2 regions of the Virgibacillus salarius genome follow, and region 2 is predicted to be linked to the other one. Evidence: a T-box and tRNA genes for the amino acid it is inferred to sense, from the RefSeq annotation. Region 2 holds a T-box; the other holds one or more tRNA genes.
What was found. A T-box is a leader RNA that pairs with one kind of tRNA and senses whether it is charged. The one in region 2 lies ahead of tyrS (tyrosine--tRNA ligase), so its partner is inferred to be a tRNA-Tyr.

Region 1 (3,419 bases), on a different contig from region 2:
ATATTTTTAACTTCGTTATTGAAAGGGTTCATAAAGGAAACGACAGCTGAACCACTAATACAATACACCAATTCTGCTGCGTTTTGATGATAATGTGGCTCAACAACATGACCCTTGCTTAAATAGATATCAAGTATCGATACATTACTTAATGTATTTAATACATCTCTTCCTAACCGGTTAATATAATTCTCGGAATTCCTTGTAAATAATCGATTCGTATTTAAATCCGAGAAATATTCCACATCAGGCTTCGTGTAATCCATGTAAGAAGTTACCATAAGCTTTTCTCAACTCCATATATTTAAAGTTATTCACATCATATCTTATGAAAAGGTATGGAAAGTGTGACAAATGCCTATATTGCTTACAACTAAAATTATGAGAAGCTTGCGAGAAAGAATACAAATGACATAGCGTTATGATGAATTAACGAAAGTATGGAACGTGATAGGGTGGCTATAGAAGTAATTCAAGCTAACAGGTAGGAATAAGTTTGATATAGTAGCCTAGCCATCGGTGTTCGTTTAGAAGGTAAATGACCATGTCTATAGGGTGATTGTTAATAATTTTTCTTTTGACATAAACAAAGGACGTACACGAATGCACGTCCCACTACTAACCGCCAATAATATGGTATCCAGAATCAACATGAAGAACTTCTCCGGTAATACCTCGGGAAAGTTCACTCATAAAGAATAGTGTAGCATCTCCAACTTGATCCTGATCCACATTTTTTCGAAGAGGAGCTTTTTCTTCGATCATCCCTAATTTTTCGTTGAAACCAGACACTCCTTTGGCTGATAGTGTACGAATTGGTCCGGCAGATACTGCATTAACTCGAACACCATATTTACCCATATCTTCAGCTAAATATCGCACGCTTGCTTCTAGAGAGGCCTTGGCAACACCCATAACATTATAGTTTGGAATAACCCTTTCTGCACCAAGATAAGTTTGTGTAACAATACTTCCACCCTCTGTCATTAGGTCCTTTGCGGCTTTTGTTACAGCTACTAAGGAATAAGCACTAATTTCCTGAGCTAGTAAAAAGCCATCTCGTGATGTGTCTGCATACTCACCTTGTAATTCCTCTCTGTTAGCAAAGGCTACTGAATGAACGATTCCATGAATGGTTCCAATCTTTTCTTTTATGGTAGAAAAAGCTTCAGTAATACTCTCGTCATTAGCTACATCACAGGATACAATCAACTTAGCTGTAATATCATGCTTATCAAGAAGCTTTGTCAATTTCTTGTAAGAACGATCTTGTCTATATGTAAATATTAGATTTGCTCCTGCTTTATGTAAGGATGATGTTATTCCCCATGCGATGCTTCGTTCACTTGCAACACCCATGATAACAATGTTTTTTCCTTCTAATAAATTCGTCATCAAAGTACCTCCATAATAATTCTTTTGTACATTATAACCTATCCCATAAATTGAAAGAAAGTCTTATCTATTGTATCATAGGACACTTCGTAATAAATTGCATCAAACCTTTGATCTTGTAGGGGTTGAAACGAAAAAATAAAAAAAATTAAATTCCCCCTTTACAAACCATTCATATCTGGGTATAATAAAATTCGTTGGTTTACGACAGAGTTTAACAAAATTCGTTGTAACATATGCCAAATAAATGTTTGGCCCGTTGGTCAAGTGGTTAAGACACCGCCCTTTCACGGCGGTAACACGGGTTCGAATCCCGTACGGGTCACCAATATTATTTTAATATACGAGTGGTTTTGGAGGATTAGCTCAGCTGGGAGAGCACTTGCCTTACAAGCAAGGGGTCGCAGGTTCGAGCCCTGCATCCTCCACCATAAAGCCGGCCTAGCTCAACTGGTAGAGCAACTGACTTGTAATCAGTAGGTTGGGGGTTCAAGTCCTCTGGCCGGCACCATTTTTTACAAACCATGAATAAATTATAATATATAGTTAACAATATGGAGGGGTAGCGAAGTGGCTAAACGCGGCGGACTGTAAATCCGCTCCCTCAGGGTTCGGCAGTTCGAATCTGCCCCCCTCCACCATTTTTATTGTTGGGCTATAGCCAAGCGGTAAGGCATCGGGTTTTGATCCCGTGTACCCCAGGTTCGAATCCTGGTAGCCCAGCCATTTTTTTATTTATGGGTCTTTTTTTGGGAAGAGCCCTATTTTTTTGATGAATGAATTTTTCAACACGAGCCATTAGCTGGCCGCAAGCATCAGCGAATTAACTACTAGATGCAGGCCTGCGAGGAGTGTGGCATCAGCGAGTTGTCATTCAACACGACGAGCACCATTTTTTGTCAAGCTAAAGCTTAACGTATAAATTATTATTTTCAACACGAGCCATTAGCTCAGTCGGTAGAGCATCTGACTTTTAATCAGAGGGTCGGAGGTTCGAATCCTCCATGGCTCATTTATATTAATAGTATAGAAACGTCATATAAAAGGTGGGATAAACAAGGTCGTTATGGAATGTAGCAGCCTTGTTTATTTGCATTTTAGAGTGATTTTTTACATAATAGTAACAGTTATTTTTTTATACATAGCATGGTATTATGATATCATGTTTTCTTGAGTGAATGTCCTTAAAGGGAGACAACATTTTCTAATGAAAAATGGTACAATCGTGATATAATTTTACTATAGATAATGCCTGATAATAATTTATTCCGTACGAATTTCTATATACAACAATTAAAAGGATGATAGGCAATGGAGACCTCCAGAATTCCTGGTTTTTATAAGAAGTCGGTGGAAGAACGCAGAGATTTGCTGAGAGACATGCATGGGTTGACAGATCAAGATATAAATACCTTAGCTGAGAAGGAAGCGTTATCCCCTGATACAGCTGATAAGATGATTGAAAACGTAATTGGTACTTTTCCCCTTCCGTTAGGATTAGGATTGAATTTCTTAATTAATGGGAAAGAATATGTAGTACCAATGGCGATTGAAGAACCTTCTGTTGTTGCTTCTGCTAGCCATATTGGGAAAGTAGTGAGAGAAGCAGGAGGTTTTACAACTGAAGCAACAGATAGAGTCATGATCGGACAAATTCAGGTTGTTGGATGCCCAGATTTGCAACAAGCTAAAGATAAATTGGTAGCAAAGAAAGATGTACTAATTGAAAATGCTAATGCTGCTTACCCAAGTATTGTGGCAAGAGGCGGTGGTGCAGAAGACCTTGAAGTACGCATACTAAATGAAGAATCCAACTCAGCTTATCAGCAAATGCTTATATTGCATTTATATATTAATACATGTGATGCAATGGGAGCGAATATTATAAATACCATGGTTGAATCGTTAGCTCCGATGGTTGAAGAATTAACACAGGGCAAAGTTTATTTGCGTATTTTGTCTAATTTTGCGGATAAATGCTTAGCACGCGCAAAGTGTGTTATTCCTCCTGAGCTTTTAAGAAC
Region 2 (3,419 bases):
TCGTGATTTTTTCTATCATGTAAGCATCTGCGAACTTACCATTGTTTCCTAAGGTTGCGAACGCATTAACATTCTCTTCAACCGATACATCCATTGTCCCTATTGACGCGGCAGGACCTGTATAATCTATTTCTTTCAGTGTGGTAATCCCCATTTTTTCTAAATATTTTTTTGCGGGATTTAAATGCAGTATTTTGGAATAGACTTCCGCCGCAGGAATGTTGTAGGACTGAGCCAATGCAGTTCTTGCTGAAACAATTCCATGAAAGCCTCCTCCATAGTTTCCTGGCTTGCCAGCTGGCCAACCTGGTAATGGTTTTCTTATATCTGCTAATACGCTACCAGGCTGGATTTTACCTTCTTCCATTGCTGGTGCATAGTCAAGTATTGGTTTTATCGTACTTCCTGGTGAACGGGTAGCCAACGTTGCATAATTGTATTGACTATCTTGGCCAAATTCACGACCACCAACAAAACTAATAATTTTACCAGAACTATTTTCGATTAACATGCCACCAGTTTGTACTTTTTCCGTAACCTCTACAGTTTCTCCATCAACGGTTTTCGTAAATGTACGATCAGGTCCATAGTACTGATAATTTTTTACGATATCCTGCCACTCTTCATAAATCTCTTTATTAATTGTTGTATGGATATGATAGCCGTTCACGCGTAGATTTCTTGAAGCGATCGATTGATATTCTTTTTCGAGATCATCATCTTTTGCAAGATCTTCTTCCGTATAACCATCTTGTTTAGCAAGTTGAGTAGTAAGAATTTCCTTGGCTCTTTTTTCAACTTCAAAGGTTAAGTACGGGTATTTTTCAATTGGTGACTTTGATTTACCTGTGAAATCTTTAGTTATATCATAAGCCATTGCCTCTTCATATGCTTTTTTTGTAATATATTCTGATTCGTACATCCGGTTAAGTACGGACTTCATTCGATTGATGCCTCGTTCTAAACTTTTCCCCTCTTTTAAATTCCCATCGCTAGTGAATGGAGTATAGGCAGAGGGGCTTTGTGGAAGTCCTGCTAAATAAGCTGCTTGGGCTAGATTTACATCCTTAGCGTCTACGCCAAAAACACCTTGTGCAGCTGTTTGAACTCCTGCAATATTATTTCCGGATGCATCTCGACCATATGGCACAATATTTAAGTATGCTTCTAAAATTTCATCCTTTTCAAAGAATCGTTCTAGCCGGAGTGCAAGTAAGATTTCTTTTGCTTTACGTTCAAACGATACTTCATTAGTTAAAATTTGATTTTTAATGAGCTGCTGTGTCAGCGTACTTCCACCAGTTTTTACATTAGAATTAAGTGCCTCTTGTAATACAGCACGTAAAATTGCTTTGGGGACAACTCCTTTATGCTCTTTAAAGTATTCATCTTCTGTAGCGATAACAGCATCAAGTAAAGTAGGGGAGATGTTCTCCAATGTTGTTTCTTCACGATAAAGATCCGATCGGACATCTCCAAAATATTTATCTCCTGCAAAGTACAGCTTGGACGTTTCTTCGTAGTTGTATATATCCTGTTTCATTACTTCATAGGATCTGACAGGTTCATCCTTCACTAGCGAAGCAAAATATCCTGCTCCCACTCCACCGGCAAAAAACATACCAATTAGGCCGATAACAAGAAAAAATAGGATAACATTCCAAACGACACTATATGAAATACGTGAAGTAGTCTGGATTTTTCCCGTTTTCCAAATAGATTTGGCTTTTTCAAAATATGTATGAAGCCGTTCTTTAAAATTCATGGCAAAACCTCCTAAATTCCTTATTCATTATAGCATATTCACTATTTAGGGTATATTAAATTTTGATTTATTATTGCTTTTATGAAATGAATATGATATGAATATATAGTAATAGGATAAACGATGCTGAGAAAGAACGAAGTAGTTTTACAAATCCCTATTTAGAGAACTGGCGGTTGGTGAAAGTCAGGAATATTTGTAAAATGAATTACATTCTGGAGCATTTTCTTTATGGTGTAATAAAGAAACGGTGGCGACACCGTTATCAATCCCAAGTGGCAAGCAATTGCAACAAGGGTGGTACCGCGTGTGAATATAACTCGTCCCTTTTTGAGGGAGGAGTTTTTTTATTTTTTTCATTGGAGTAAGCAGTACAAGCATATTGAGCTAGAAAGAAACAAAAATGATGGAGTGTGAAGGAATTGAATATTTTACAGGATCTAGAAACAAGAGGACTTATTAACCAAGTAACGGATAGAGATGGTTTACAAAAGCATCTAGCTGAAAATGAGGTTACATTATATTGTGGGTTCGATCCTACTGGTGATAGCTTGCATATTGGACACTTGGTGCCAATTACAATGCTAAAGAGATTCCAAAAGGTGGGACATCGTCCAATTGCTCTCATCGGTGGTGGTACGGGAATGATCGGAGATCCAAGTGGACGTAATACAGAGCGTTCCCTAAATGAAAGCGACGTAGTGAAAGGGTACAGTGAAAAAATTAAACAGCAAATTGCTCGTATTCTTGATTTTGACAAAGGAGAAAATCCAGTAGTTGCAAGAAATAATCATGATTGGCTAGCAAGTATGACTGTTATTGACTTTTTAAGGGATGCTGGTAAACATTTTGGCATCAATTACATGCTTGCAAAAGAATCGGTATCTGCGCGTATTGAACAGGGTATCTCGTATACAGAATTTAGTTATATGATTCTGCAATCCCTGGATTACATGAAATTAAATGAAGAAGAAGGATGTACGTTACAAATTGGTGGAAGTGACCAATGGGGAAATATTACCGCAGGAATGGAACTAATTCGTCGTTCAAGAGAAAATGAAAATGACGAAATAAATGTTTTTGGACTAACTGTTCCATTAATTACGAAAGCGGATGGTACTAAATTTGGTAAAACAGCTGGAGGAGCAATCTGGCTTGACCCAGAAAAAACATCTCCATATGAATTTTATCAATTTTGGTTAAATACAGATGATCGTGATGTTATCAAGTTTCTCCGCTATTTTACATTTATTTCTGAAGAAGAAATTGCAAGTCTGGAAGACGAAATTAATACGCAACCAGAAAAGCGCGTAGCTCATAAGCGGTTAGCTGAGGAAATGACGCTGATTGTTCATAGTAAAGAAGCATTAGAACAAGCACAAAAAATATCAGCATCTTTATTTAGTGGAGATATAAAACAACTTACAGCAAGTGATATTAAACAGGGATTTAAAGATGTACCAACGTATAAAGCAGAATCGAAAGATATGAATTTAGTTGATCTACTGGTTGCTGCTAAAATCTCTCCATCAAAGCGACAAGCACGTGAGGATATAGCGAATGGTGCTATTTATCTCAACGGGGAACGTCAGCAGGACGTGCAATACGACTTGCAAGTGGATGATCGTATTGAAGATACATTTACTGTTATACG

Region 1: it has a tRNA-Tyr gene. The T-box ahead of tyrS (tyrosine--tRNA ligase) is inferred to sense a tRNA for this amino acid. The anticodon was not compared.

What each region holds. Positions count from the first base shown of each region.
Region 1 is NZ_BAAACY010000036.1:12,271-15,689, forward strand. Features, by position in the region: gene ABDZ84_RS05735 (cupin domain-containing protein) at 1-281, opposite strand, end outside; gene fabI (enoyl-ACP reductase FabI) at 619-1,395, opposite strand; tRNA gene ABDZ84_RS05745 (tRNA-Glu) at 1,649-1,723, shown strand; tRNA gene ABDZ84_RS05750 (tRNA-Val) at 1,751-1,826, shown strand; tRNA gene ABDZ84_RS05755 (tRNA-Thr) at 1,831-1,906, shown strand; tRNA gene ABDZ84_RS05760 (tRNA-Tyr) at 1,952-2,036, shown strand; tRNA gene ABDZ84_RS05765 (tRNA-Gln) at 2,047-2,121, shown strand; tRNA gene ABDZ84_RS05770 (tRNA-Lys) at 2,335-2,407, shown strand; gene ABDZ84_RS05775 (hydroxymethylglutaryl-CoA reductase, degradative) at 2,707-3,419, shown strand, end outside.
Region 2 is NZ_BAAACY010000053.1:1,958-5,376, forward strand. Features, by position in the region: gene ABDZ84_RS07315 (transglycosylase domain-containing protein) at 1-1,765, opposite strand, end outside; T-box leader at 1,885-2,096, shown strand; gene tyrS (tyrosine--tRNA ligase) at 2,188-3,419, shown strand, end outside.